One region of the Paenibacillus hexagrammi genome, then DNA from elsewhere that is predicted to be linked to it. Evidence: riboswitches for the same ligand, from Rfam matches in the RefSeq annotation. Region 1 holds a riboswitch; each other region holds the start of a gene.
The links. A riboswitch is a leader RNA that binds a small molecule or an ion and turns the genes downstream of it on or off. The one in region 1 is predicted to bind cobalamin.
Positions count from the first base shown of each region.

Region 2: it holds a riboswitch for cobalamin, as region 1 does, so the genes downstream of both, nrdI (class Ib ribonucleoside-diphosphate reductase assembly flavoprotein NrdI) here and L0M14_RS23750 (S-layer homology domain-containing protein) in region 1, are expected to answer to the same signal.
Region 3: it holds a riboswitch for cobalamin, as region 1 does, so the genes downstream of both, cobJ (precorrin-3B C(17)-methyltransferase) here and L0M14_RS23750 (S-layer homology domain-containing protein) in region 1, are expected to answer to the same signal.

Region 1 covers NZ_CP090978.1:5,193,387-5,203,584, reverse strand. The annotation lists gene L0M14_RS23755 (cache domain-containing sensor histidine kinase) at 1-708, shown strand, start outside; cobalamin riboswitch at 974-1,163, shown strand; gene L0M14_RS23750 (S-layer homology domain-containing protein) at 1,318-5,847, shown strand; gene L0M14_RS23745 (DUF4430 domain-containing protein) at 5,931-6,929, shown strand; gene L0M14_RS23740 (energy-coupling factor transporter transmembrane component T) at 6,926-7,765, shown strand; gene L0M14_RS23735 (ABC transporter ATP-binding protein) at 7,785-9,515, shown strand; partial or broken gene L0M14_RS23730 (ECF transporter S component) at 9,517-10,198, shown strand, end outside.
Region 2 covers NZ_CP090978.1:1,117,092-1,127,289, forward strand. The annotation lists gene glnA (type I glutamate--ammonia ligase) at 1-1,418, shown strand, start outside; gene L0M14_RS05060 (NADPH-dependent FMN reductase) at 1,550-2,101, shown strand; gene L0M14_RS05065 (mismatch-specific DNA-glycosylase) at 2,238-2,759, shown strand; partial or broken gene L0M14_RS05070 (NUDIX hydrolase) at 2,756-3,375, shown strand; gene thpR (RNA 2',3'-cyclic phosphodiesterase) at 3,687-4,277, opposite strand; gene serC (3-phosphoserine/phosphohydroxythreonine transaminase) at 4,417-5,505, shown strand; cobalamin riboswitch at 5,898-6,111, shown strand; gene nrdI (class Ib ribonucleoside-diphosphate reductase assembly flavoprotein NrdI) at 6,243-6,602, shown strand; partial or broken gene nrdE (class 1b ribonucleoside-diphosphate reductase subunit alpha) at 6,589-8,674, shown strand; gene nrdF (class 1b ribonucleoside-diphosphate reductase subunit beta) at 8,697-9,668, shown strand; gene L0M14_RS05100 (response regulator transcription factor) at 9,734-10,198, opposite strand, start outside.
Region 3 covers NZ_CP090978.1:3,358,437-3,368,634, forward strand. The annotation lists gene L0M14_RS15210 (sirohydrochlorin chelatase) at 1-301, opposite strand, end outside; gene cobJ (precorrin-3B C(17)-methyltransferase) at 345-2,075, opposite strand; cobalamin riboswitch at 2,249-2,455, opposite strand; gene L0M14_RS15220 (hypothetical protein) at 2,496-2,726, opposite strand; gene L0M14_RS15225 (DUF1361 domain-containing protein) at 2,754-3,224, opposite strand; gene L0M14_RS15230 (guanylate kinase) at 3,561-4,142, shown strand; gene L0M14_RS15235 (hypothetical protein) at 4,205-4,627, opposite strand; gene L0M14_RS15240 (CBO0543 family protein) at 4,708-5,232, opposite strand; gene L0M14_RS15245 (YjcZ family sporulation protein) at 5,452-5,553, shown strand; gene L0M14_RS15250 (YjcZ family sporulation protein) at 5,603-5,704, shown strand; gene L0M14_RS15255 (YjcZ family sporulation protein) at 5,755-5,856, shown strand; gene L0M14_RS15260 (zinc ribbon domain-containing protein) at 6,340-6,582, shown strand; gene L0M14_RS15265 (hypothetical protein) at 6,724-7,113, opposite strand; partial or broken gene L0M14_RS15270 (sporulation initiation factor Spo0A C-terminal domain-containing protein) at 7,298-7,417, opposite strand; gene ltrA (group II intron reverse transcriptase/maturase) at 8,189-9,496, opposite strand; gene L0M14_RS15280 (IS4 family transposase) at 10,002-10,198, opposite strand, start outside.

The sequences.
Region 1 (10,198 bases):
GTGTACGAGCTAATCGTCAAAAATATTCTTGATACGTTCCTGGAGCAAAAATATTTGCGCATCCAGCTCTCCGAGCGGCAGGCAAAGATGGAACTTTTGGAGCTTAAAGCGCTTCAGTCGCAGATGAACCCTCATTTTATGTCCAACACTTTGCACTCGATTTACTGGAAAGCCTTCCAACTGACGCGTTCACCGAATGATGCGTGCGTCATGATCGAACAGCTCAGCGACCTGCTGGAATATGCGCTGCGGGGAACGGATGATGCGGTAACGCTGCACGATGAGCTTGCCAATGTGAGAGGCTATATCGAGCTGCAGAAGACCCGATTCTCGGATCGCTTGCAGGTGATCTGGGACACGAGGGCGGAGATGAAGGACTGCCGTGTCGTGAAAATCAGCATGCAGCCGCTAGTCGAGAACAGCATTCATATCGGTCTTGCTGCACAAGACCAACTGGCTGTTAAGGTCAAGTGCCGCATGAATGGTGCAAATTTGCATGTTACCATCATCGACAATGGACCGGGAATACCGCTTGAACGGCTGAAGCGCATTCGCGCGTCGTTTGAGTCAGACTCTATGCAAGGCAAGCATGTAGGACTCTTTAATACAAGCAAAAGGCTAACGCTGCATTACGGCGCAGGCAAGTGGATGCGCGTTCTTAGCAAGGAAGGGAAGGGTACGGCCATTACGCTGATTTTTCCGCAGTAACTACTAGAGGCGAGATCAAAGTGCTAGTTCTGCAACTCTGTGTAAAATCAGCGAAGTAACGCAGGATAACAAAACCAAAGAGCTGCCCACCTAAACCAGGGCTAGCTCCTTTTTGCATGTGCATCAATTTCATTGAAAGTGTCCTGTTGAATCTTCTGAGTGCTCGGTCATTTGAAAATCCTCTCGATTTTTGTCAAAAATTCACGAAAAAACCTTGGACGCCAATCCAAGCGCATGGTATTCTTTTTAGTGATTAAAAGTGAACCGTATGCTAAGGCCTTTCAGTCCGCATTCGGTAACCAAACAGGGAAGTCCGGTGAGAATCCGGCACGGTCGCGCCACTGTAAGCGGGGAGCTGCTTTCAAGATGTCACTATCCTTTTTAAGAAGGATGGGAAGACGGGAGATTAGCTACGATCCGCAAGTCAGGATATCTGTTGAATGTCAGTACCATCGCCTACGCGGGAATAGGAGAGGGGGAAACGGCTGCATGAGTGTACTTCCTTTTGTACATCTATCTGGCCAGCTAATCTATGCGTAAAGCGTAATCAGCAGCCCTTCTTCATGTTGGGGTGCTTTTTTATTTCACGGAGAGAGGACGAAACAACGGATGGAAAGAAAGCAAGTCGTACAAAAAGTAAGCATGATCCTGCTGATCTGGTGTTTGCTCATTTCCGCTTTTAGCGGAGCTGTGCCGGTGTATGCGGATCAAGGAGATCAAGGGACTGTAACCGTCCCGCAAGCGATAGAGGATGCAGCTGGCTATCTATTAGCAGCGAACGGAGACAACATTACCGATTGGGATGCCTATGCGCTAGCGAAAGCAGGTAAGTCGGTACCGGCATCGTATTTATCCTCGGTCAGCAGTCAGGTCGGACTAAAAAACGGCCAATACAACAACGTCACCGATTACGCAAGGATAGCACTGGCCGTGAAGGCTGCAGGCGGTAATCCCGAGCAGGTTGTAACGGGAACCGGGACGTACAATCTGATTCAGAGCATCTATAACAGCGATGTACTGACGGCGCAAGGCAGCAACGGTGCGATTTATGCCCTGCAAGCCTTAAGCAGCGGAGCGTACAATATTCCGTTAACAGCGAAGTGGAAACCGGATAAAATCGCAGCGTGGCTGCTCACGCAAAAGAACGCCGACGGCGGCTTCCCGCTCTCGTCAGGTGGCGATAGCAGCATCGATATCACGGCTTCGGCAATTAAAGCCCTTTCCGTGTATAAAGACTTGCCAGTTGTCCAGCAAGCGATTGAAGGCGGCGTTCAATGGCTCTCTTCGAAGCAATTAGACAACGGAGGATTTACCGAGTACGGGGAAAATTCCGAGAGTACCGCACAGGTGATTATTGGACTTTCCGCAGCAGGTGTAGACGCGCGCAGCGCCAGCTTTACCAAAGCTAACGGAAATCCGCTCAGCTATCTGTTTACCTACCGCAGAAGTGACGGCGGCTTCGTCCATCTTACAAGTAGCAGTGCTTCGGATACAGGTGCAACTGGTCAGGCTTTAATGGCATTAGTGGATTATGATGCGTTTACCGGGGGCAACAGCGGGTCGTATGTATCTGTACCCGTCATCGGCGGTGGGTCATCTTCGGATGCGAGTGTGACGGTTCACGTCGCAGGTCCGGCAGGTATTTTGGCCGAAGGAGCGGTGACGGCGAGTAATGCGTTTGATGCGGCTGTGCAGGTTTTGCAGGCTTCGGGCGTATCATTTGATGCAGATGGAAGTCATTATTTCCATGCCGTTAACGGCATAAGTGGAACCGGTAACACATGGTGGTATTACAACGTTAAGCGTCAAGGATCATGGGATTACGCAACCGTTGGTGCCACCAACATGCACGATTACCAACTGCGTGCTGGCGATGACGTGTATTTGTACTACACAGGGTATAGTACAGCACTCGTTCAGTCGATCACGATAGACCCTGCCTTGCCCGTTGCAGGTGAGGCGGTTACAGTAACGGTTTATCAATCCGTGTATGATTATCAAAACCATCAAGAAAATATCAAAGAGGCTGAGAACGTCTCTGTGGAGATAAACGGGCAAACCGTGCAGACAGACACCTACGGTGTCGCTCAATTCCCCGCCGGTTTTTCCGGTGGAACCTATCAAGCAGTAGTGTCAGGTTATCAGACAGGGACTGCACCTAAGATCGCTGCTGCTTCCAAGTCTTTTGAAGTGGGCACAGCTATGATTCAAATTGAGGGTTCATCCCAAACTTTTGCTGTGGATGCGGCGAACTCGCCTAATTTGTTGGATAGTATCGAAAACATCCTGGTAGAGCATCAGATTCATAAGCACATAGATAACGGGTATCTGCAATCCATCGAATCCGATGCCGATGCATGGAGCTACGCGATCTACAGCCAAGGCAAATGGACCATTCCTATGGTAGGGATGGCAGACTATACGCTTCACCCAGGTGAACGAGCGGTCGTTTACTTCAGCGGATTTGATACTGACTGGAACTCGACCACTTTCCTGGTCAATTCCATAACACTAAACCCTTCGCAGCCGAAAGCGAACGAATCTTTCACCGTAAATATTCTAAAAACATCCGGCTTCGACACGCCTTCACCAGCGGAAGGCGTCCAAGTAAAAGTCGGCGGACTAACAGCGGTAACGGACAGCCAGGGCACAGTTACATTCGCGGGTCTGCCTGCTGGATCGTATGATATGGACATCTCAGGGTACAAGGCGAACAGCACTCCGATCATTGTCCATATGTCGCAGCCGATTACCATTCAGCCCCGAGTAGACGGAGGCACGAATACGGGAGGAAGCCCAATCGTCTACCTCTCCGTGACAGGTGATAGTAATAAGGGAACCATCCTTTCCACAAGGTCGGTTGCCTTACAGAGCGGCGACACACCATACTCTTTGTTGATTCGCACGTTGGGAGCAAACCGTGTTCAATCATCGGGCTCGGGCTCAACCGCATATGTGCAGGGCATAGACGGTTTAAGAGAATTCGACGAGGGGCCGCTAAGCGGATGGATGTACGCAGTTAACGGCAGCTACTTGAGTACAGGCGCAGACTCGGTACTACTGAAGTCCGGCGACTCCGTATCTTGGCGTTATACGAAAGACGGTGGCAATGATTTGAACGCACCTTCCCCAGTAGGCGGTGGAGCGACTACAGCAACAGGAACATCTACCTCTGAAGTCGCAGATAAAGTGAAAAATCTGGAGCTGGCTTACGACAACAAGAAACCAATTCAACAAATTTCCAAGCCTGCAGTGATTGTCAATGCGGATAAGAAAATGTCCGCTTCCGCTGCGGAAGCGCTCAAGAAAGAATTGGCAGGCAATGCGGTTGCATTGGAAAAGACAGCACAAGCGAAGACGGCAACTGAAATTACTGACGCCAAATCAGAAGTGAAGCTGCAAATCCCAGAGAATGCGCTAGCTGAAAGCAAAATCATTACCGTCAACAAGCTTTCATCACAAGAACGCGAAGAGCTCGTTTCACCCATTTTTGAATTCGGCCCCAAAGGTCTGACCTACGCCAAGCCCGTTCAAATCTCGATCAAAACACCACTCGCAGCCGAGGACTTAAGTCAATTGGCGCTAGTCTGGCTAAACGAGGAGACCGGTGAATGGATTCCAATCCCGGCTGTCATTGATGCGGAGACTGGAACAGTCACAGGGTTAGTCAACCATTTTACGAAATTTGCTGTTATTAATAGATCCAAACTGGAGCAAAAGCCAACAACTGGCACCTCTGTAGATGTTGGACCTGCCATCGATCGTGCTTCCAAGTGGCTGAAGAACGGAGTCGAGCTCAGTGACTGGTCGGCGTATGCCCTCCATACAGCAGGTGTGCCGGTAAGCGCGAACTATCTAGATAGTGTGATAGCCATGCTGAAGGAAAAGAACGGTACATTCCGCAAAGTGACGGATTATGAACGGTTAGCTTTAAGCGTTCAGGCTGCCGGAGGCAATCCTCAGTCGATAGGCGGCTTTAACCTGATCGAACGCATCTACAATAACGAACAAATGGAAATTCAGGGCACCAATGGCCCGATCTATGGGCTGCTTGCATTACACGGAGGTTCCTATGACCTCCCGGCAGAAGCGAAATGGACACCAGAAAAGCTGCTGCAATGGATCCTTGATGCGCAAAACCAAGACGGCAGCTGGCCGCTGGCGAAGGGCGAGAAGGGTGAGCCCGATTTGACCGCAGCAGCGTTGGCGGCACTCACACCTTACAAGGAACAGTCGACCGTAATAACGGCCATGGAGAAAGCCGTGAAATGGCTTAGCGCGCAGCAAGCCGACGATGGCGGTTTCACACTGAAGGGTGTGGAAAATGCCGAAAGCACTGCGCAGGTCATCTGGGGCCTTTCTGTCAGCGGTATTGATCCTGTCAACAACCCGCAATTCCATTCCGGTGACAAAAGCATGCTGGCCTACTTGCTAGGCTTGCAGCTGAGCGACGGCTCTTTCCCTCATACGAAGGACGGTCAATCGGAGGTTATCGCTACAGAGCAATCGTTGATGGCACTTGGTGCATACCAGAATTACCTGAAGTCCACGAGCCACGTGAGCCAGCCAGCTCAGCCGGAAACAGCTCCAGTGTTCGCAGACCAAACAGATATAGCAGCGTGGGCACTCCCTTCCGTGAAGAAGGCCGCTGCCTATCATATAATTGAGGGAACAGGCGGAGAAAAATCATCCTTTGAACCTAAAAAACAAATCACTCGAATTCAATTCGCTGCGATCCTCCTGAGAATCCTGGGTGAAGCTCCTTCTGCCGATGTAAATACTGGCTTTACTGATGTAGCGCCGGACTCCTGGTATGCAGGATACGTGGCGAAGGCAGTAGCTAAGGGTATCGCCACAGGCGTAAGCAACGACCGCTTCGCGCCGGATGCGGCGATCTCTCGCCAAGAAATGGCGATCATGCTTTCCAGAGCGCTGCATTTGGAAACTGCTGATGCTGCGACCGATTCATTCTCGGATTTAGATCAAGCATTTGAAGGCGCTGCACCATACATCCAAACTGTTCAACAGCAAGGACTCATGGAAGGCGACGAGTCCGGCAGATTCCTGCCGCAGGATTCGGCAACTCGAGAGATGGCTGCTGTCGTAGCTGTTAGAGCTTATGAATTGACAAAAAAGTAAGAATCGCTGAGGATAAGAAGAGCCCTTTCTTGTAAGGGGCTCCTTCTTGCCTTTTTGAGAGAAATGACGATAGGAGATTCATCATGAATAAATGGTATATCCTGCTTGGAGTAGCATGCATGCTTGTTACTTCAGGCTGCGGTTCACACATCAAGCAGGAAGCTGGCTCATCTGACCTGGCAGCCGCAAATGGAAGCGATGCGAAGGCAGGCAGTCTCCATGTAAGCAGCACAAACAACTCTGGCCCGAAACCTGCTGATCAATCGGCACAGCAGGATACGGACCCAACTATGTCCTCCAACGGAGGTCAACCGGGCAGCTCTGCCTCTGCAGCAGGCAGCTCGAGCCTGCTTAGTGGCGGTACGGAGTCGGCTGCCGCAGGTACAAGTGCAGCTCAAGCATCCGTAAGTACGAATGCCACGCTACAAGGAGGAGCCCAATCCTCTTCCAATGCAAATCCAACCGTGCAAGGAGAAGCACAAACCTTCGATGCCAATGCATCATCACAAGGAGCCCCCCAGCGGTCTACTAGTGCCAATACATCTGAACAAGGAGACACTCTGCAGTCTAGTGCCGATACATCTGCATCGGGCGGGTCCCAGACGGCCTCTAGCACCTCTTCATCAATGCTAGGGTCAGTCGAGCCCTCCTCCAATGCAGACTCAGCGAATCAGCCATCTGCAAGTGGCGGAGGAACGGCAGAGCCGTCTTCCCAGCAAGCGCCTTCTCCAGCCACAACCGCTATTAGTATCAGCATTACAGGCGATGATAAGCTTGGCTCTATTTTGCAGGAGACATCCGTACCTGTTCAGGAAGGCATGACCGTGCTGGATGCGCTCAAGCAGGTGACCAAAGCAAATAAAATCCAAATGGAATACCAAGGCAGGGGTACATTTGCTTATGTCCAAGGCATCGATAATTTGTACGAATTTGACCGCGGACCTAAGAGCGGTTGGGTGTACAAAGTGAACGGAAAGGCTCCGGGCGAAGGAGCAGGTTCCTATAAAGCAGCTCCAGGAGATAAAATCGAATGGCTGTACACGCTGGATTTGGGCGAAGACGTCGGAGCGAAAATGCCATGAAAAGCGGCTTTCGCTCCTTTCATCCGTTCGTATGCTTTTTCTACTACATCGGCGCTATGCTGCTCGGAATGCTCGTTACGCATCCTGTCTATCTACTGACTCTCCTGATGACCGGTGTGCTGCTTACGATGTTAAACCGCGAGAGCAGGGCGCTGCTCAGCATGCTGAAGTTCTATCTTCCTATCAGTTTGCTGTACGCTCTTCTCAATCCGCTGTTTTCTCATCGGGGGCGGCATATCTTGTTTTATTTTTGGGATCAGCCGGTGACGCTTGAGTCCCTTGCATATGGAGGATATTCCACGGTCAACCTGCTCAACATCCTGGTGCTGTTCATTTCCTTCAACGCGGTGCTGCCGCCTTCGAGGTTTTTGTATATCTTTGGTTCCTATTTTCCGAAAATAGGGCTGCTCGTCGTCATGTCCATGCGATTTGTACCGCTATTAAAGCGCAGACTAACCGACATCGCTTCGGTCCAACGAATGAAAGGAATTAATATCGCGCACGGCAGCTTACGCAAACGGATGACCGACGGCATGAAGCTGCTGCAAATCCTGCTGACACTCAGCCTGGAGGAAGCGCTGCAAACGGCGGATGCTATGAAAGCAAAAGGCTATGGCTCGGGAACGCGCAGCCGGTATGAGGCGTATGCGCTGATGCCCCGGGACATTCGTCTGCTGGGGCTGCTTTCCGTTTTATTTATAAGCAGTATCGTGTTTCATATGTTAGGTTACGGCGAGTACAAGATCTTCCCGTCACTTGGAGAAGTATCCATACAGGAGTGGAACTGCTGGCATACGGGTGCTTTACGCTATTTGCTGCAGTGCCGGTCATCGTAGAGGCAAAGGAGGTGTGGACATGGCGATCTTGGACATTCAAGAACTAAGCTTCTGTTACCCGGCAAGTGAACGTACCATTCTTGATCAAATCAACCTCACCGTTCAGCCCGGCGAATTTGTGCTCTTGTGCGGGACATCCGGCTGCGGCAAGACAACGCTTTTACGGCATATCAAAAGAGAGCTTTCGCCCGTCGGCACAAGTAGCGGGGAAGTGCTTTTTGAAGGTAAACCGCTTTCCGCATATGATGACAGCTTCATGGCTAGACACATCGGCATGGTGCAGCAAAGCCCGGAGAATCAGACGGTAACGGACCGAGTGCTGTCCGAGCTTGTTTTTACAATGGAGAACGTCGGCTTTGAATCTGAGCTGATGAGACGAAGAGTGGCGGAGTTGTCCCACTATTTTGGACTGGATGCTTGGCTGAGCAAGCCAGTATTTGAACTCTCAGGCGGGCAAAAACAGCTCGTGCAGCTGGCATCTGTCCTTGCTCTGCAGCCGCGTCTGCTGCTGCTTGACGAACCTACGGCTCAGCTCGATCCTCTCGCAGCCAGAGAACTGATTCAATTGCTGCATCGAATCAATCAAGACCTTGGACTCACCATCATCATCGCTGAGCATCGTTTTGACGAGCTGCTGCCGATCGTGGATCGGGTGGTGTTTATGGAAGACGGCTCAGTGAAGCATTCAGGGACACCGCGCGAAGTGACCGAGGCGCTATGGTCGAACGAAGTGGGACATTCTAGAGATTTTGTCCCGCCGATACCAAGGTTGTTTCTGCAAGCGGGTGTGAGTAGGGAAGTCCCCTTGACCGTCAAGGAAGGTCGTAAGCATGCATGGCTTGCAGCCTTGCGATATCAGGCTACACAGTCCGCACAGTCTGCTCGGACCACCCAGACCACCCAGACCACCCAGACAAGCCAGACTGCTCAATCACCACAAACAACTGAGCGAAGCTCAATGAGTCTATTAAATAGGTTCCGACTAGGAGATTCGACAAGTAAACCGAGCAGCAACGACCGCCAGCCTATCCTCTTGGAATGCCGCGAAGTGTACCTGCAGTACACGCCTCAGGATATCGCGCCGGTTCTGAAGAATGCTTCCCTGAGCGTGGCTGCTGGGGAATGCTTAGCTATTCTCGGAGCGAATGGTTCCGGCAAAACCACCCTTCTCAAGGTCCTGGCGGGAATCATGAAGCCGCAAAAGGGAAAAGTGCTATTGGAAGGCAATCACCTTGGCAAAATGAAGGCCCATGAACGGGCTGCGCGGGTCGGATTTCTCCATCAGAATCCTTTGACCTATTTTCTCGAAGAGACCGTGGAGCAGGAGCTTAGTCTAGCAATGGCAAGGGCGGGCTCGCAAGGGAGCCTGACTTTGGAACAAACTGCGGAGACCTTCGGTCTTCTCCATCTGCTGAAGCAGCATCCCTATGATCTCAGCGAAGGTGAGAGACAGCTTGCCGCATTGGCGGGAATTCTGCTTGCCGGAGCCAGCCTGCTGCTGCTGGATGAACCGACCAAGGGGCTGGACCCCGCGGCCAAGCGGCAGTGGGGGGAGAGGCTCCGTGAGCTAAAGCGGATCGGCAAAACAATTGTCATGGTCACGCATGATATAGAATTTGCCGCCGAGTATGCGACAAGGTGCACCATGATGTTCGATGGCACGCTGACGGCAGCGCAGGACCCGAAGCTATTTTTTAGCGATAATTTGTACTATACGACGGCAATGAACCAGCTAATGAGGTGGAACTAACATGGCTCGAACACGAGTTTCTTTCCTCATCGTACTTCTCTTATTCTTAGGCGGGCTAGCGTTCATGACCTGGATGAATGACGAGCAATATTTACTACTATCGTTGTTCTTGGTCTGCGCTTCCATCGTGCCCTTCTTTCTTCGCTTCGAGCAGCGCTCCCTGCAAGCTCGCGAAATCGTGCTGATCGCAGTGATGGCCGCTATAGCCGCGGTAGGACGCGTTCCCTTTGCCGCATTGCCAAGTGTGCAGCCGACCTCCTTTGTTATCATCGTATGCGCGGTCGTCTTTGGCCCGAAACCGGATTTATGGTCGGCGCAGTCGCTGCCTTGGTCTCGAACATGTTCCTTGGTCAAGGTCCGTGGACTCCGTGGCAAATGTTCGGCTGGGGCATGATCGGCTGGACGGCCGGACAATTGTACCGTTGGGGCTGGCTGAGGGGCCGCATCACACTAGCCATCTTCGGGTTTGTCTGGGGATTTGTATTCGGATGGATCATGAATATTTGGTTTTTGGCCAGCATGGGGCAAAACCTCACATGGGCCTCGTTCCTGGCAGCCTATGCTTCCAGCTTTTATTTCGACCTCGCACATGCGCTTAGCAACGTGTTCTTCTTGTCACTCTTAGGACCGGCTTGGATGAGAATTATGGAGCGGTATAAGCGGAAATATGGACTTTTGGACTT
Region 2 (10,198 bases), 2.5 Mb from region 1:
TTCAAAACGTGTTGAGTCTTATTAAGGAAAAAAACATTCAGTGGGTAGATTTCCGTTTCGTAGGTCTTTCCGGTAAACAGCAGCACATTTCTCTGCCTGCTTCCGAAGTGGACGAAGAAACTTTCGTGAACGGAGTTGCTTTTGACGGTTCTTCCATTCCGGGTTTCCGTGGTATTGAGCAATCCGACATGGTAATGATGCCAGATACCGAAACTGCGTATGTAGATCCTTTCACAGCTCACCCAACTTTGGTTATTATGAGCAACATTCACACTCCTGAAGGCGAGCGTTATGACCGCGACCCGCGCAGCATCGCTCAAAAAGCAGAAGAATATCTGCAAACAACAGGTGTTGGTACAACTGCATTCTTTGCTCCTGAATCCGAATTCTTCATCTTTGATGATGTTCGTTACGAATCCAGCATGAACAAATCATATTTCGAAGTTGATTCTGAAGAAGCAGCTTGGAACACTAGCCGCAAAGAAGAAGGCGGAAATCTGGGATATAAAATTCCTGTTAAAGGCGGTTACGTTCCAGTAGCTCCTACAGATTCCCAACAAGATATCCGTTCCGAAATGTGTAACCTTTTGGCTGATGCTGGTCTTCGCATTGAGCGTCACCACCACGAAGTTGCAACTGCAGGACAAGCAGAAATCAACTTCCGTTTTGATACATTGACTAAAACAGCAGACAACCTGCTTAAATACAAATACATCGTGTCCAACACAGCTAGACAATACGGTAAAGTAGCTACATTCATGCCAAAACCATTGTTCGGCGATAACGGTAGCGGTATGCACGTTCATATGTCCATCTTCAACGAAGGAGAGCCTTTGTTCTATGAAAAAGGAGCATATGCGAACCTGAGTGAATTGGCAATTAACTACATCGGCGGTATCCTGTACCACGCTCCAGCTTTGATCGCTTTGACTAACCCTAGTACAAACTCCTTCAAACGTCTGGTTCCTGGTTACGAAGCGCCTGTTAACTTGGTATTCTCCAAAGGTAACCGTTCCGCGGCTGTTCGTATTCCGATCGCTGCTGTTACACCTAAAGGCTGCCGTATCGAGTTCCGTACTCCGGATAGCACAGCTAACCCTTACTTGGCGTTCGCAGCTATGCTGATGGCTGGTCTTGACGGTATCAAAAAGAAAATCGATCCTCGTGCTCTTGGATACGGTCCTTTCGACAAAAATATCTATGAAATGTCCGATGCAGAAAAAGCAGAAATCCGCAGCGTACCTGGTACATTGGATGAGGCTTTGGATGCTCTTGCAGCTGATTCCGACTTCTTGCTTGAAGGCGGCGTATTTACTCAAGACTTTATCGATAACTATATCGATCTTAAGCGCGGCGAAGCAAAACAAGTTTCTATCCGCATTCATCCGCACGAGTACTCCTTGTACTTCGATTGCTAATCATAAGTGCTTATTTGATTGCTCTCATAACAGCTGGTTCTTTGGCATACATTTGCCAGAGAATCAGCTTTTTCAATTAGTATTAGGTATTATCTATTTTTAAGAAAAAACGCGATAAAGAGGAGATTTTAATGAAAATTGTCATTGTAGCGGGAAGCAACCGGAAAGAAGCCAGCAGCACGAGGCTAGCCGAATATATCAAGCTGATCATGGAAAGCAAGGGAATCCAGGTTTCTTTTATTGATTTATACAAAACTGCCCTGCCGTTTTACTCACCTGATGAGATTAATGGCGAGCACGAGGGATTGTCTGTTATGAAAAAAGCGATGCAGCAGGCTGATGGAATCGTTCTTTCTTCTCCTGAATATCACGGCAGTATGACAGGTGTGTTAAAGAATGCTCTCGATCACGTAGGCCAAGATCAAATTGGCGGCAAAGCGGTGTTGTCTGTAAGCTCGGCTGGAGGGGCTGTGGGTGTCAGCACCTTGCAGCATATGCAGGCTACAGTGAGGAATTTGCATGGTATTAACTGTCCGGAGTGGATTTCAATTGGCGGCGAACAACGAATCAGCTTTATGGGGCCGTTAGATGAAGGTGCTATGAATCCAAACCTCAAGCTTCGCATTCATAAAGCGATTGACACGTTCCTGCAATTAGCGACAGTGCTTGGAAAACGGGAATAGTTCATAGATGGATATCGCGTATGGTTCGCTATCTGCATTTCTAGATCTAGCTATGGCCATGGGCTACAAATTGAAATTAGCGTAAATACTATACCTTTGAACGCTTTTAAAAGGAGTAGGTTGAATTCAGATGGAATTGGGGCCAATTTCCGACCATATCCGACATCATCTGCGAATCCTGTTTGTTGGGTATAATCCAAGCATTCGCTCAGGTGAAACCGGACATCACTATGCCAATCCAACGAATCGGTTCTATCGAATTCTGCATGCCGCAGGTTTGACCGATAGGCTTTACTCGGCAGCGGAGGATCAAGATTTGCTGGATATCGGCTACGGTTTCACGAATATTGTCGCAAGACCTACATTGACTGCTGCTGAGATCAAACCGGAAGAGTATAAGAAGGGCAGAGAGACTCTTCGTGAAAAAATAAAAACGTTCCAGCCTCGAATTGTTTGTTTTGTCGGTAAGGGAGTCTATGAACAATATAGCGGTCGAAAAGGAATCGTCTGGGGCGCTCAATCGAACCCCGTCGTTCGGTCTAGCATTGAATATGTATGTCCGTCCTCCAGCGGACTCGTTCGAATGAAGTTGGATGAGATGGTGTCGATTTTTAGCGGTATGCGGGCATTCATGGAGAAAGAGGAGGAATGCACATGAACATTCCTTGGCTGGAATGGGCCAAACAAATTCAAGCGATATCCCAAGCTGGTCTGGAATACGGTGAGAACGGGTACGATTTGGAGCGTTATGAGATGCTTCGCAGCATCAGTGTGGAGATGATGAGCTATTTCACGGACACACCGGTGGATAAGGTAAAGGAGCTCTTTGCAAGTGACAGCGGTTATGCGACGCCGAAGGTTGATGTGAGAGCGGTCGTATTTCAGGAGGACAAGATTCTTCTTGTCCGGGAGAAAGCCGACGGCGCATGGTCGTTGCCGGGGGCTGGGCGGATATCGGCTACACACCCTCCGAGGTCGCCGTGAAGGAGACGAAGGAGGAAGCCGGCTACGACGTCAAGCCGGTTAGGCTGCTGGCGCTTCTGGATAAGAAGTGCCATCCGCATCCGCCCTCGCCGAACCACGTCTACAAGATATTTATCTTGTGCGAGCTGGAAGGCGGGGAAGCTTTAACGGATGCCCTAGAGACGACGGGCGTCGGTTTTTTTGCCGAGAACGAGCTGCCGCCGCTCTCGACCGAGCGAAACACCGTCAGCCAATTGCAGACGATGTTTCAGCTAGGACGCGGACCGGCACAGCAGGTGCTGCTGGATTAAGGAATTTGAATGCACCGACGAGCGGTCAGGACTTAGTGGCAGGTTGAAGGTTGTATTTTAATTTAATTAGGAAGATCAGAGAAAGAAAAATTCACTGCTTATTCGAGCAGATTTGCCATGAAAGTATTGCAGTGGCGTACTCCGAATGATTGGCACATTTTCACAAAATCTATACACGGGAATCTGGTTGCCAAGGACTAGATATCAGTCTCTATGTATGGAATCTACATATGGGAATCTACATACCCAGAGACTACAATAAGATCCTGAGTGAGCGTGCTGCTTGCCGCTGTGCAGCAAGCAGCAATTATTTATCCGCCGAGCGGGAATTCGCCGATCGGCTCGTACGACGGCTGCCGGCCCAAGTGGCTGCGGTAGAGGACGATGTCCTCTACCCGCCACGCGGGCCAGACCGCCGCAGGCGCCGCCTGCGCAAGCGCGGCGCGGCGAAATGCCCCCGCCGCTGTGCGGTAGCGGCGGGCCAGCGTGATGTGCGGCCGGTAGCCCCGGGCTTCGGCCGCGAAGCCGTGGCGGGCGCAGGCGCCCGTCACCTCGCGCTGCAGCCTGTGCAGCGCATCGAGGTCGCCGGCGACGCCCGCCCACAGCACCGACGGCGCCGCCGGAGGGCCGAACACGCCGAGACCCTCGGCGTGCAGTGTGAGCGGCGGCTGCGCCGCGGCCAGCTGGCGCAGGTCCTGCGCCAGCGCATCAGTAGCCTCGGCGGAGGTGTCGCCGAGGAAGAAGAGCGTAACGTGGACGTCCTCAGGGTGCGTCCACTTCTGGAAGGGCAGCGCTGTATGGGCGCTGCTTCGCCATGCCTCCAGAGCTGCCTTGACGGGCTCTGGAGGGCGAATGCCGACGAATAGTCGGAAGTCGGCTGATTGTGCTGTCGTATTTTGCATTGATATCCTCCTGATGAAATGGAATTTGCGAACACAGCGGATGCTCTTCAGCTTAGCATTTCCATCTAAGGTTTTACTTGATGCGTGAAGCGAATCTTGCTATCATAGCCATAATACAAAAGCAAAGGTGTGGTTATTCATGGGAAATCGGGCCTACAATTTTAATGCGGGGCCGGCGGCTCTTCCACTCGAAGTGCTGCAGAAAGCACAGGAAGAGCTTGTCGAATTCAAGGGAATTGGCATGTCGATTATGGAAATTTCGCATCGCAGCGCCGAATACGAGCAAGTACATAATGAAACACAGCAGCTGTTGAAGGAGCTGTTCGGCATCCCGGACGGGTATCAAGTTCAATTCCTGCAAGGCGGCGCAAGCACGCAATTCGCGATGATCCCGATGAATTTCTTAAAGTCCGGTAAGGTGGGCAGCTATGTTCTGACAGGAGCATGGGCGGAGAAGGCGATTCAAGAAGCAGGCTTGTTTGGAGAGGTTGCGATCGCGGCCAGCTCCAAAGAACAGAAGTTCATGAAAATTCCTGATTTGAGCGAAATCCAGATTCACCCAGATTCGGCCTATCTTCATGTAACATCCAATGAGACCATTGAAGGCGCGCAATTCCAAAGCTATCCGGAGACAGGAAATGTGCCGCTGATTGCTGATATGTCCAGTGATATCCTTAGCCGTCCGGTAGATGTATCCAAGTTCGGCATGATCTATGCCGGTGCGCAGAAGAACCTGGGTCCATCCGGGGTGACAGTTGTCATCATCAAAGAGGACATGCTTCAAGATCTGCCGAAGACGATTCCGACGATGCTGCGTTACGAAATTCATGGTAAGAACAATTCCTTGTACAATACACCTCCGGTTTATTCGATCTACATGGTCAACCTTGTTCTGAAGTGGATCAAGGAGCAAGGCGGTCTAACTGCAGTTGAAGCAAAGAACCGTGAGAAAACAGGCTTGATTTACAGCGCAATCGATCAAAGCGGCGGCTTCTACCGCGGTCCAGTCGATGCAGGAAGCCGTTCCATGATGAATGTGACGTTCCGCCTGCAGGATGAAGAGCTTGAGAAGAAGTTCATCAAGGAGACGCAGCAAGAAGGCTTTGTCGGACTGAAAGGTCACCGCAGCGTTGGCGGTCTGAGAGCTTCTACGTATAATGCCGTGCCATACGAATCCTGCAAAGCACTGGCTGATTTCATGGTAGACTTCCAAAAGCGTAATAGCTAATTTTGTCGTAGCTTGTAAACGGCACTTAAAAGACTACCCTCGTTCGTACGATCGAACGAGGGTAGTCTTTTCTCTATATCTAGTATGTCAATCCGTAGATTTCCAAAAGATTTGTGACACTCCTTATCCCCACTTTATCCCCAATTCCTCCAGGGAATATCCCCATATATGGGGTGAGAATTTACTGTCCTTCAAACCGGATGAAGCCAGATACAGCAAGGATTCGCTTGAAATATTCATTTGTCAATCCCTAAATATGGAAGGCATTATCCACATATTATGTACTGAATAGTAGGTGGGTTATACCCAACATGACACTATTTTATAGGAAATCTAAGTCGATTTTCTCATTGACAAGCACAATATATTGATATAAATTTGAATCTATCAACTATATATCGTAATGAACAGGTGCTTCTAGTTTCATAGAAACGCAGCAGCTTAATAGGGAAGTCCGGTGCAAATCCGGCGCGGTCCCGCCACTGTTAGGCAGAGCTTACGTCTCACAAGCCACTGGTTTGCTTAGGTTTCTTGGACTGCAAATCGGGAAGGCGGACGCTAGCCATGACGCCAAGTCAGGAGACCTGCCTGTTCGTTGACACACCCCTACGGTTGATAGGAAGGTGTCCTGACTCCCACTAGATGTAGTAGTATGTACTCGTCCATATAGTGGCGTATTCGGTCCTTCAAGCATGCCGAATGCGCCATTTTCATGTGCCAAAAGGAGACAAGTTTCGATGCTGATTGCTTACGATTCGAAGACAGGTAATGTTCGCAGGTTTATCAAAAAAGTAAATTTGCCGGCCGTTCAGATAGATGAAGCGTTGAGGATGGACGAGCCGTTTGTGCTTGTAACCTACACAACGGGCTTTGGTCAAATCCCGGAGAAGGTCTCTGGCTTCTTGGAACGGAATCATGCCAGACTTCAAGGCGTAGCAGCAAGCGGCAATAAGAATTGGGGAGACGGTTTCGCCAAGAGCGCCGACCGTATTGCAGAGAAATACGGAGTTCCGGTGCTGAGTAAATTCGAATTGTCCGGAACACGTCAAGATGTACAGCGATTTGTTCAGGGGGTGCAAGCAATTGCGGCATATTGAGTTAAACAACGAGCTGTTGCAGCGTGGTGCCGATGGCTTCTTTCAATTGGAGAAGGATAAAGAAGCAGTTCGCGTATTTATGGAAGAAGTAAATCACAACAGCATGAGCTTTCCCGACACGGCAAGCAAGGTTCGTTACATGATCGAACAAAACTATTACGAGGATGTGTACGAGAAATATTCGGCATCCGAGGTTGAAGATATATACAAGATCACGCACGACTATCAGTTTGAATTCTCTTCTTATATGGCGGCTTCCAAATTCTATACGGATTATGCATTACGAAGCGATGACAAGACGCAATATCTGGAGCACTATGCGGACCGTGTGGCGATTGTAGCGCTTCATTTGGGGCGGGGTGATGTACATACAGCCAAAGATCTGGCCAAATCCATGATGGAGCAGAGGCTGCAGCCTGCAACGCCTACCTTCCTCAATGCCGGCAAGAGCCGCAGAGGCGAAATGGTATCCTGCTTCCTGCTGGAGATGGATGACTCCCTTAACTCGATTAATTATGTGCTCGGAACCTGTATGCAGCTTTCCAAAATTGGCGGCGGAGTTGCCGTTAACTTATCCAAGCTGCGCGGTCGCGGAGAGTCGATTAAAGGCGTTGAGCGTGCGGCTAAAGGCATTATGCCTGTCATGAAGCTGATGGAGGATGCATTCTCCTATGCGGACCAAATGGGTCAACGTAAAGGCTCAGGAGCTGCCTATTACAATATCTTCGGCTGGGACGTCATGGAATTCCTGGACAGCAAAAAGATTAACGCTGACGAGAAGACGCGTTTGAAGACATTGTCAATCGGATTAATTGTTCCTAATCAATTCTACAAGCTTGCTGAAGAGAACCAACCTCTTCACGTGTTTGCTCCTTATACCGTTTATAAAGCATACGGTCAGCATCTGGACGACATGGATCTCGATGAGATGTATGACGTACTACTCGCAGATTCTCGAGTGAAGAAGAAAGTCGTAATGAGCGCTCGTGAGATGCTGGTAAAAATTGCGACAACACAGCTGGAATCCGGCTATCCATATATTATGAACCGAACGAATGCGAACTTGGCTCATCCGCTGAAACAGATCGGCGCCATCAAGATGTCCAATCTGTGCACGGAGATTTTTCAGCTTCAAGAGACTTCTGGAGATCGGTGACTACGGCGCTGACAATATCATTCGTCGTGATATCAGCTGCAATCTGGCATCTCTTAACATTGCGAATGTGATGGACTTGAAAAAGCTACGCGAATCGGTGCACGAGGGCATGACAGCACTAACGGCTGTGAGTGACATGACGACAGTTGCTAACGCCCCTGGTGTTGCCAAGGCGAACCGGGAGCTGCATTCTGTTGGACTAGGTGCGATGAATCTGCACGGTTACTTGTCCAAGAATCGAATCAGCTATGAAAGTGACGAAGCCAAAGACTTCGTGCGCACCTTTTTTATGGCTATGAACTACTACTCCATTGAGAGAAGTATGGAAATCGCCAAGGAAAAGGGCAAAACCTTCGACGGCTTCGAGCTTTCGGAGTACGCGAACGGAAATTATTTTGAACGATATATCCAGACCGATTACCGGCCTGTTACTGATAAAGCGAAATCCTTGTTTGAAGGCATGCAGATCCCAACTCCTGACGACTGGAGCAGGCTGAAGGATGAGGTGCGCGTTCACGGGTTGTACCATGCCTACAGAATGGCTATTGCGCCTACGCAGAGCATTTCATATATTCAAAATGCCACGTCGAGTGTAATGCCGATCGTAGAGCCGATTGAAACGCGCACGTATGCGAATTCGACGACGTATTATCCGATGCCGTTCCTGGCACGGGACAATTTCTTCTTTTACAAATCCGCCTATCAAATGAATCAATTCAAGATACTAGATTTGATTGCAGAGATTCAAACGCATGTGGATCAAGGAATCTCGACGGTTCTGCATGTAAACAGCGACGTTACGACAAGAGAGCTTGCTCGTTACTATGTTTACGCTGCACGCAAAGGACTAAAATCGCTCTATTATACACGAACCAATCAGCTATCCGTTGAAGAATGTATTAGCTGTTCGGTATAACGGGAAGGGGAACAAATCGAACATGAGCAGCATCAAGAGAGCCGTCAACTGGAACAGACCTGACGATGATTTCACCATCACATTCTGGAATCAAAATATTATGCAATTCTGGACGGACGAAGAGATCCCGCTATCCGACGACAAGATGTCCTGGATGACGCTCAGCCCGGCCGAACAAGCGCTGTATATGAAGGTTCTGGGAGGGCTTACGCTGCTCGACACGATGCAGGGCGGCGTTGGTATGCCGAAGATTCTGGAGCATGTGGAAGGCCTGCAGCGTAAGGCTGTGCTCAGCTTTATGGGGATGATGGAGCAAATTCACGCCAAGTCGTACAGCAGCATTTTCACAACACTTTCTTCCACAGAGGAGATCAATGATATCTTCCAATGGGTGGAGGAAAATCCTTATCTTCAGTTTAAAGCCAATACCATCTCCCGCTATTACGACACGATTGAGACGCGTAAGCAGTTGTATATGGCGATGGCGGCATCGGTTCTCTTGGAAAGCTACCTGTTCTACAGCGGATTCTTTTACCCGTTATATTTGGCCGGACAAGGCAAGATGACCAGCAGCGGTGAGATTATTGATTTGATTTTACGTGATGAGAGTATTCATGGTCTCTATGTAGGCGTTCTTGCACAGGAAGTGTACGACGAGCTCAGTCCCGGGGAGCAGGACGAAGCCTATGAGGAGCTGAAAGGGCTTCTGGCAGAGCTTCACGCTAACGAGGAGCGTTACACGGAAGAGTTGTATGCCTCCATTGGTCTAGCTCAGGATGTGAAGGCGTTCTTGCGGTATAACGCGAATAAAGCCTTTATGAATCTAGGTCTGGATCCTGAATTCCCGGATGAGGACATTAATCCGATTGTTCTTAACGGGCTGAGTACGAAGACGAAGCAGCATGACTTTTTCTCAAAAAAAGGCAATGGCTATGTACGAACGATTCATGTGGAGCCACTTAGCGATGATGATTTTTCTTTTGATGATATGTAGACCGCAAATAAATAAGCTTATTCAGGTCAGCAGTACAGCTGATTTTGAATAAGCTTTATTTTCATTTAGGCCAGAGATTCCTTGACCGCGGGTTCTGTCAGCTTGTATCCGACATTTCGGATGGTCACGATATATTGCGGACTGCGGGCATTGCCCTCGATTTTGTCACGGAGATGTGAGATGTGTACATCGACTATGCGGGTATCACCGAGGAAGTGGTAGTCCCAAACCCCATGGAGCAGCTGCTGGCGGCTAAGCACCTTGCCACGATGCTTGCAGAGAAACAGCAGCAATTCGAATTCTTTTGGAGTAAGCTCTATGGGTGAACCGGCAACACTAACCTCTCTTTGATCAGGAAGCACACAAATCTGTCCGATTTGGATCGGTGCATCTTCATTGGCGGATGGAAGCGCTTGAATTCTGCGCATAATCGCTTGGATTCTGGAGACCAGCTCTTGCGGGCTGAACGGCTTCGTCATGTAGTCATCGGCGCCGTTATCAAGCCCTGCGATTTTATCTGTCAGGTCCTG
Region 3 (10,198 bases), 1.8 Mb from region 1:
GTCTCCCGTAGGTGAACTGAACTTGCGGATATTTCAGCTTCGCTTCGTCGATCGCTGCAGGAATATGGATTTTGGCGTGTCCGGCAGCAAATAATATAATCGGTATCACGATCACACGTGATGCTCCTTGCGATATACATCGTTCAATTCCTTGTGAAATCGTAGGCAGAACGAACTCCAAGAAACACGTTTCCACTAAAAAACCATTCATTCTTGCAGAAATATCAGCTACAAATTGCCTGACCTCTTCATTACCTTCTTCATCCCTGCTGCCATGACCAACAAATAAAACTGCATTCATATCTCGTTCTCCTCCTGAACTTCTATTGCAAATGATCCAAGCATTAATCCCCGCAGGCCGCATTTTCGATGACAAAGCCTTGCGCTTCCTGATGTCGGTACCCTTCGATCTCCTTCACCCTCTTATAAAATTTATGGAATCTTTCATTCGGATGTCCTTCTGTCTTGTATCGTTCAACGATTCGCGCTACAAGCTCGACAATCTCTCCTGGCTCGATTCCTTCAGCTACAGGCTGGGCAGGATGCGCGTTTCGTCCCACCGTTTTGCCCCCAAGAAACAAATCAAACTTTTCTTTCCTGTACACGATACCGATATCCTGTTGTACAGCACCGTAGCATGCCATCCCGCATCCGTTAAAACCTATCTTTAATTCTTTGGGAACCTCGAGATTGCCGACTCGCTTATGAATGGCCTCTGCATAAGGAATGGATTCACTTTTTTCCAGATTACAAAAATCACAAGCTTTGATTTGCGCTAGGTCTCCAATAGGAGAGAGCAGAAGTCCCAGCGCTTCAAGCTCCTCTGTTATTTCTACCGGATTCTCCGTTTGAATTCTTACGATCAACTGATGATGCGGCGTGTATTCCATATCTCCGCGATCCCCAAGGATTTGTCCCAAAGCTACTAACTGTGTACTGCTTAGCTTTTTATTGGCAATTCCAGGGCTAACCGCGAATTCAAAGATTGATTTCGTCGCTGTCACCGCCGATTGTACTTGCGTTTGTGCTCGTAGTTCAGCTGATATTAGTGTTTGTGCCTGTAGTTGTGCTGGTAGCTGCACTGGTGCAGCACACGATTCTTCTCCTTTTCCTCGGGAAACGAGTTGGAGCGCCTCCACAGCCAGTTCATGTAGATTTGGCCTTACCTGCAAAGTTTCATCGAACCCCAGCGCCGGAACTAACGGCTTTGTATTCCTTGATTCTCCGATTACCTGTGACGCCTCTTCTTGTGCAAGCGCCCAAGGCTCTGCCTCCGCTTGAAGTCTTTGATGAGGCTTCAGAGGCTGAATCTCTGCTCCAAGCGTATATTTGCGCTGATAGCCTCTTGGCGTAATCATGAGCCCGTCGTAATTTTTAGTGCTTGAATTGCCGATGATGATGGTGGTCAACATGCCAATTTCGTAGTTCAACATTTCAGATAGCGTCGTGACGATGACATGCTCCCGATCCCGATACGCACTCTTGACAATACCTACGGGCGTATCCGGTGAACGATATTGAAGGAGGATTCTCTGAGTCTCCACGATCTGCCTCGTCCTTCTTCCGCTGCGCGGATTGTACAAAGCGATAACAAAATCGGCCTGCCCCGCCGCCTCAACTCTTTTGGCAATGAATTCCCAAGGTGTAAGGTGATCACTGAGGCTAATTGTGCAAGCATCATGCATGATTGGCGCCCCAAGCAGCGAGCCTGCAGAATGTAGAGCGGAAATACCCGGGATGACCTCCACTTCAACCCCTGCAGACCGTGTCCAGCCCTGCTCCATCAGCACCTCATAGACGAGTCCAGCCATTCCATATACACCTGCGTCACCGCTTGATATGACTGCTACCTTCTTGCCTGAATTAGCCTGCCGGACTGCCTCTTGCGCTCTGCTGACCTCCTCCGTCATGCCTGTTCGAACGATTTGTTGTTCTGTGAGCAGGCCTGAGATCAAGTCCACATATGTGTTGTAGCCAATAACGACCTCACTCTCTTGAATCGCTTCGCGTGCCCGCCTGGTCATATGTTCAAAGCTTCCCGGACCGAAGCCGATAATCAGCAACTTCCCTTTCATATCTTCATCCCCTCTCACAAAATTGCCCGTCTAAAACCCAGTTTCACGATATGTAAGCATGAAAAAAAGCACTTCCAACACAGAATCATGTTAGAAGTGCTTGGTTAGCGCGCCAAAAAAGAAGAAAAAAGGAGCAACCGCTCTCTAACACTCCCTAATTCCTCGTAGGGTTTGCAGTGTTGATAAACCAGGCAGGTCTCCTGACTTCGATTACCGTCTCTTCGCGTCTTCCCGGAGCAAACGCTCCAGTGACTTTCGTGCGAAAAGATGCCGAAATAATTCGGCCATCGTTACAGTGGCGGGTCCGTGCCGGATTTTCACCGGACTTCCCTTTTAACCAAATGAAAGGTTCATTTGGCACCTGATTCCAAATATGCAATTAGAAATATCCTATCATCAATACTATCGCTTGTCTACGCATTATTCATAGATTACTTGGTATAAGCCCTCTAGCAAGCTCCTATAATCTAATGGATTATATTCAATTTCGGAGAAAGAAACATGAATCACCTTATTCGACGTTTTTACGACGAAAAAGCTTTTTTCGGTGTTTTCAGGATCTATGTACGTATAGCAATCCAACTGCGTGCTTCCTGTCTTTTGCTGAAGGAATTGCGTAGCTTCCAAACTGTGATTTGCATAGCTAGGCATATTCTGCCCTCCTTCCCAGAAAAGTCGCTATCTTCTATATCGCAGCATGGTATATACCATCAGATAGGAACAGCACATGACGAGCATCATGGCACAGATAAAAATAAGCGAACTGCTTGACTCTATCGTATCCAATGAGTCTTGTACAATCTCTACAGGATCGCTCACAATATCCCAACTATTCCAACGCAAAAAACGTCCCAGAAAAACCCCTATACTGCACAAAAACTGCAAAACGCCGACAAACAGCCACGCGGTACGTGAGCGAAATTTCTCCATGAACATCTCGTGAACAATGTACAATGATAATAATCCTGTTAACAGAGCGGTAAATGCCGTCAGCGCGTTAAGCAATATATCATATTGGATCGGAATTGAGGTTTTTAAGTACGTCAAGTGAACGATGTCAGTAATGATATAAGGGGAGTTGGGATAAAATAGCAGCCAGAATGCCAGTCCAAATAAAATGCCGAAGCGGAAGTCCGCTTTTTTTGCCATGCATATCGTACGACTAAAGCTGCCACAAGCGGGATCCAAGCCAAAATGAGATTAGGCAGAATCAGCCAATGGTAGAGCGTGCTGTGCGACCATATGATCCTTAATAGCAAGAGTAGGACACTGCCGGAAGACGCAATGAACAACGCAAGCACAATTCGCAGTAGCGATTGATTCAATTGTATGAATGATCTTAAATTCAGGGGAAGCCTCTCCTTTCAACATTTTATTATACATGAGAAGCATAGAAAGACGTATTCCTTCTTTAATTTTCGGAATTTTCATACTATAATAAAAGTGTAAGGATGACGCTTTCAACTTTCGATTGGAGGGGGAATCATGATGAGCGAACAACGTGCGCAAGGACTGATCTTTGTGATTACCGGCACCAGCGGTTCAGGACGCAAAACTATTGCCCGCCGCATTGCCGAGGAGCTCGGATTTTCATCGGTTGTCTCTTACACAACTCGAACACCAAGACCTAAAGAAATCGAGGGAACGGATTACAAATTTATATCGAGGAAAGCGTTTATCGATGCGGATATTGCGGGCGAATTCTTTCAAACAGTTGAAATTGACGGCAATTTCTATGGCATCAAACGAGCAGATCTGGAGCAAGCTCTTAGAGAGCATGAGTCCATCTACGTCATTGTCAATCGCTACGCAGCCAACCGGTTTAAGTACGAATTTGGAGACCGGGCTATTCGTATTTTCATCTATGTAAACAAACAAACGATTATGGAACGCCTACTCGCACGCCAAACACCTGCAGACGTAGTCGACAACTATTTGAAACATTATATTGAAGAAGTGTCCTACCGAAAGCAATGCGAGCATGTCTTTGAAAACATAGACCTCCAGCAAACCTCCGAATCCGTACGGACAACCATGCTCAGCTATATGCCAACACCGGCCAATTAGTTATCCCGTTACATAGGAAGAGACTCACCTATTCGATGTAGGTCGAGTCTCTTTTTACGTTTTCATGTTGTAGAACGCTGTTTTTTTCGTAGAGCCATCTTTCCGCCAAGCAAGGACACAGGAATAACGATCAAAAGCCCAATTACCTGATACCAGGTAGCTATGCCAGGGTTTGAAATAAAAGAATCAAATTCAATTCCAGCCCCAATTACACCAATACAAGCTGCATTGATAAGCTCTGCCCGCCTGGCTACCCTTGCTGCCACATAGCCACCGAAGAATGACCACAGCATGCCAACAACCATAAACAAGATCAGCCAGCCGATGTGATTATACACTTGTATTAACTCTTCTTTATCCCCTTCATGAAGAGACAAATATATGCTGCCCATTAACCCCGAAGACATAAATGTCCCCAAATTATCAACGATCACACCTGCAATAATACCTAACAGATGAAACGTTTTCTCCGTTTTCTCTTCCATGTCTTGCTCATACCTCTCCTTGAGACTTGCCGCTGCTTCCCCATCATAACATGGGATACCAGTACATTCCAGTTTTGCCGTCACCCGTGCCTTTGTTCAATCGGTACATTCACAGGCACATCAAACATCCATATCCAGAACACGCATAATACAACGGATATTCCATATGTCAATATCGGGCGCTTGTGGTGCAGCCGCAAGATCGGAAACATCGTCACATCGAAGGCAGCCGACCACCACAAGTTCCAGCCATGCTGATAGATCATCCGGTCATTCGTTGTAAAAAACCACTCAATGAGCACATAAATAAGGATCCATTTTACATGATGAATAACGGCTTTGAATGTATCGGACTCTGGATAAGCACTTAGGAAAAGCAGTGCAGTACTAGGAAACGTAATGAACGAATAGATCATCTCCGTAATGCTATGATTGGGAAAAAAGTCCGGCTTCATCTTCCAAAGAAAATAATTAGCCGTAAGGAAATTATATGTCACATTACCCACTGCAAAAAACATCATGGTCGTGTGATATTTACTCCATTCTCTCCAAACACCTTTCCGCCAAACAATAATAGCTACTAGAAGTGCTAATGCAAAGTGCAATTCGATCCCACCCAAAACGTTGTATTCCTATAATCTCCATTCGTTCAAAGTTTCATGTGTATATGCTGGAACCTTCTGTATGTATGAGCTCCTAGGGCTATTCGCCTATTTTGTATCCATAAGGGCATTCGCACAATCCCTCAATTCGCCCATACACTCAGGCTATCTTCCCATATACTAACCATGTAACAACAACCCATCAACGAAAGGATGATTTGAATGTCTAACGTAACTGGTGCAGGTGTAGGGTATACTTCTTCCGCGGCGATTCTCGTGCTCTTCATTCTATTGGTCATTATCACAAGCGCTTTTGCTTGGTAAGCAATTCCTTCCCTTAACCATATAACCTATTCACGAAAGGATGATTCGAATGTCTAACTTAGCAGGTGCAGGTGTTGGCTACACGTCTTCCGCAGCGATTCTCGTGCTGTTCATTCTCCTGGTCATTATCACTAGTGCTTTCGCTTGGTAAGCATTGACTTCCCTTGACTATATAATTCATAAAACGAAAGGATGATTTGAATGTCTAACTTAGCAGGTGCAGGTGTTGGTTACACGTCTTCCGCAGCAATTCTCGTTCTGTTTATTCTCCTGGTCATTATTACTAGTGCTTTCGCTTGGTAAGCATTGACTTTCCTTGGCAATAGACAAAAAGAAATGAAATAAGGTTACAAATTCAAGGGCTGCTTTGCATAATTGCAAGCGGCCCTTTGTCTATAATTTGGATATGAACCAGTAGACCGTTCAAGAGAACCGTAGAAAGGAAATACTCTGCCTTGAGCCGACCTAGCAGTAGCTTTCGCTCTTGTATGAACCTGAGCAGCAGCTTTCATTTTACATATAACCCCAATTCGAGAAACTTTTACACCATAAACTCAGTCTATATTAGTAAGTAATTCATAGCAAAGGAGCTGTTACTTTGAAAAAAATCGTTCTCATTCTTCAGTTAATCCTGGTTATCCTAACTCTCGAAGAGAATTTCGGCGTTAATGCAGATTGGCAGCAATGGTGCGAGTCCCAGTGGTAACATCTTCTTCATTGAATCCTTTCATTGTGAATTTCGTATGTTATACATAGTTATACTTGAGAAACTGGAGGTATTTCAAAATGCGAATTGAAGATGCGATAAAAGAAAAATTCAGATGTACAAAATGCAGCGGCACAAACTGCCGAACTAAAGAAGTTGCTATGACCGGAACAGGACTAAGTAAGATGTTTGATATTCAGCACAACCACTTCCTGTTTGTATCGTGTGAAGGCTGCGGATTTGTTGAAGTATACAACCCCAGCATACTCGAAGGAAAGTCGCGCGGACAGCTAGGTACGATTATGGATATTTTGTTTGGCTAGATTGAGCCAAGAATCCGCTGATTTCTGAACAATTGATTAGAAATATCAAATTCCGTAACTTCCATGATCAAACTTATCGAAGAGGTTACGAGTCAAAGTTCGGTACTTTGATATTCAGTTAGGTCTCACGAAGTGAATCCTCTATCTTTTTTCATCCATAGGGCGTGCGGATTGGATAATTTTCCCATTATGAAACATAACATCCATCATATCTTGACTGGTTGTAGACTCCAAGTTCACAAAAACAAGACACCCTTGCAGTAATTTACATCCTTGTTTCTCTATATTAGCAACCTTATAAATTTGACTAGGGTCATGTACCTTTGAGTAATCCAGTGCTTGATGTTTGTACTGCCAATAATCCCACATGGACAGATTATGCTTGTTGTAAAACAAGTAGGAACCTGCAAATTCTGCAATAAGTAATACATTTATCAGAACAATAGCGATCTGTGTAAATTTACGAATATTATATTTGATACTAATAAGAATTAATATAAACAGAAGAAGACCAATGAATAATTCTATCATTATGTGTTTCACCTATATATTAAATAATACCTCTAGATACCTATAGACTAATCATATCACCAATACATTTCTGATCACAATAAAAATACCACTTCTTCAATGGCACGAATAGCCAAGGAAGAAATGGTATTTATAGTTTAAATTTCTAAAACTTTACAAATCACTCTCAAAGCTCCTTACCCTCTCAAGAAACCTTGTGCTCGATCCGAAGCTTATCCGCCACCATCGCGATGAATTCCGAGTTGGATGGCTTCGATTTCGATATACTAATCGTGTACCCAAAAATAAAGCTGATGCTGTCTATAATGAAGCCTTACTCATTAAGGGTTTTGGGAACATCATCTGTCAAAATATCTATTTTATATTTTTATCAACACAATCCAAATATTTATTGGCTTCTACTGCTAAATTTAATGGGCAAAATTGCCTTGATTTAAAAATAGGCTAACTGTTGTTTTCTGTCAACCCAACTAATCTCTTCACAAATAAATTAAATTTACTTTTAATCACTAGTGTTGCATAAAAAAACCACAAGCCAATTGTCACATTATTCTGAATAAAATTCTCGGCTCATAGACCAAAAGGTCGAAGTCCTGTCAGAAGGTAGCCTTTATCCATTTGGTAATTTTATGGTAATTGCTTCGTTTTAGCACCAACATCCAGCTTTATTTCGACTTTCACCCACTTGCGGACCTTCTTTCCGGTTGTCGATCTATCTGATCGATCCAGGTTTGAACTGGTTCCCAAAGTAAGGTCCTGAGCCACCGGTAGATTTGTAGCAAACTATGCTTCGACTGTGTTTCTAATTTCACCAACACCAGTAAGCAAAACGCGATTAACGCAGTCCAAACCTGGTTCATCACGGCCCGTTCAGTGGTTCCGTAGAACTTCTTAATCCGAATATGTTGCTTCAACCATTTGAAGAATGTCTGTCGGGTAAAGAATTGGCGCGGTGTCGTTTGCGACCCGTTTCCAGCCCCTCCCCATAAGAACTGCTCGTGAGGTTTTCCCTCAAGCAGCTCACCCAGTAAACTTCTTCAAAAGGGTTATGAGACCTATCAAATGGCGATCACTTTCATCGGTATCCTTCTACGTTCTTGAGGGGATGGACTTTCCAATCCCAATATAGTCCCAATACACCGTAGAGGTACTCATTACTCCATCTTCGCCATCCGACACTACGCTTTCTTCTCCGTTTTCTTCTCGTCAGCAAGGTTCGTATTTTCATCTCCGTGTAGTCACGCACCTCGCTAAATGCATCACTCGAATTGCCAACCCGAAAATAATTCACCCATCCAGCTAATACGGCATTGATCCGTTTCACCATGTCTTTTGCCGGGGTTGCCCCGCCATTTTGGATTAGCTCGCGGATTCGCGCCTTGACTGCAATGCGTGCTTTCTTCTTCGGTGTCATGAGGATGAAGTATCCAGTTCCACTACGGTTTGGTACTCGCCTTAAGTCAAATCCAAGGAAAGCAAATGCCTCGCCTTTCAGGACGTTAACCATCCGAGTTTTCTCCAGATTTAGTTCTACACCCAACGGTTTCAGCTGTTCCTGAAGTCTTTTAAGAGCTAGTTCAGCCCACCCTTGTTTGCTGGAGTGTCCGCTTACGGTGATCACCATATCATCGGCAAATCGATGGTAATTGACCGCTTCGTAACTGCCTTCTGCCGTTTTACGCCGAATGGCATCAAATGCCCAGTCTACCTCATTCAGGTAGATATTCGAAGCTAATGGAGAAAACGGCCCACCTTGGGGTACGCCGATCTTTCCCGCCGCTTTTATCACCTGTTTGATCAGGTGCATCACTTGTGGGTCTTGGATGCGCTTCGACATCTTCTCCAGTAGAATCGAGTGCCGGATTGTATCAAAGTATCGGGATAAATCGACATCGATTACATTGGTCATGCGTCGCAGTACACTTCGTCTCACTTCGGCTAATGCTTGGTGAGGTGAGCGCTTCGGTCGAAATCCATACGAATTTGGGCAGAAGTCAGCTTCAAAGATCGCTTCGAGAATCAATTTTAGAGCACCTTGTACAACGCGATCCCGGATTACGGGAATTTGTAAAGTTCGCATTTTGCCGTTCGCCTTCGGTATATCTACCTTCCGGTTGGCTTGAGGTTGGTACGTTCCCGTTTGGAGTTCTTCTTGGATGCCTTCGAGAAACGGGATAACACCCTCTTTTTCCACGTCTGCGAAGCTTTGTCCGTCTATGCCTGCGGCACCGCCGTTTTTCTTCGCATGTCGGTACGCTTCATGGAGAGTCGTTATGCTGGTTATGTGGGTAAATAGACCCCAGAACCGATGCGTAGGTTCAGACTTCGCCTTTTGATATATCCGTTGCCTCAGTTCCTGCAGACTGATGGGTGTTTTTGTCATTTTCACCCTTGCCTCCTTTGGTTATACGGATTTGTTTACCGGTCCGGACCCTTCCCTCCCCGCGCGTTTTGCTGCACGCGGATCTAAAGTACTACGGTCCGATCCGCCACCCTGACATCTGCATGTCCCATTTCCCGATCACGGTTATAGGGAATGCCTCCTCGGTGAGCTTTCTTCACCGGATGCCGAGGGCTTCTCCAGTTTCCATAACATCTTTCACTCCATGTCGCCGCTGATACCCCGCCGGTGAGAACTGCCGTTTCAGACTCTTTCGGTCAGTTCTTGCTGCTTTCGCGCGTTATCGACCGTCTCAGCCACCGGAATTGCGTGTAACGAGGCTACGTCTGCGTTCACTGTACGTTACAACCTGGAATTTTGCCCATGCTCCTTTTGAGCGTGATGTCAGAGGGCTTCACCGTCTCGCTTTCGCTCCACGGCGCCTCTCAGGCTACGGGAGTCTAGTCTTTTCTCCCGGTCGGACTTTCACCGACTAGATGTTGTGTCCTTAACTGGACACGCCGATCGCCCAACGTTCCCGGTAAATCTGACCTATCTCCTCTGCTTTTAGGTCAAATCGATTCGTTAAGATAGCCACTGGGTTCCCTTCCGAATCTACGGTGTGAATGAGACGAAGGACATTCTCCATCCTTTTTTGCGGAGTGCCCACATATACCATCTCGTCGGAAAGCACCGCACTCTCAG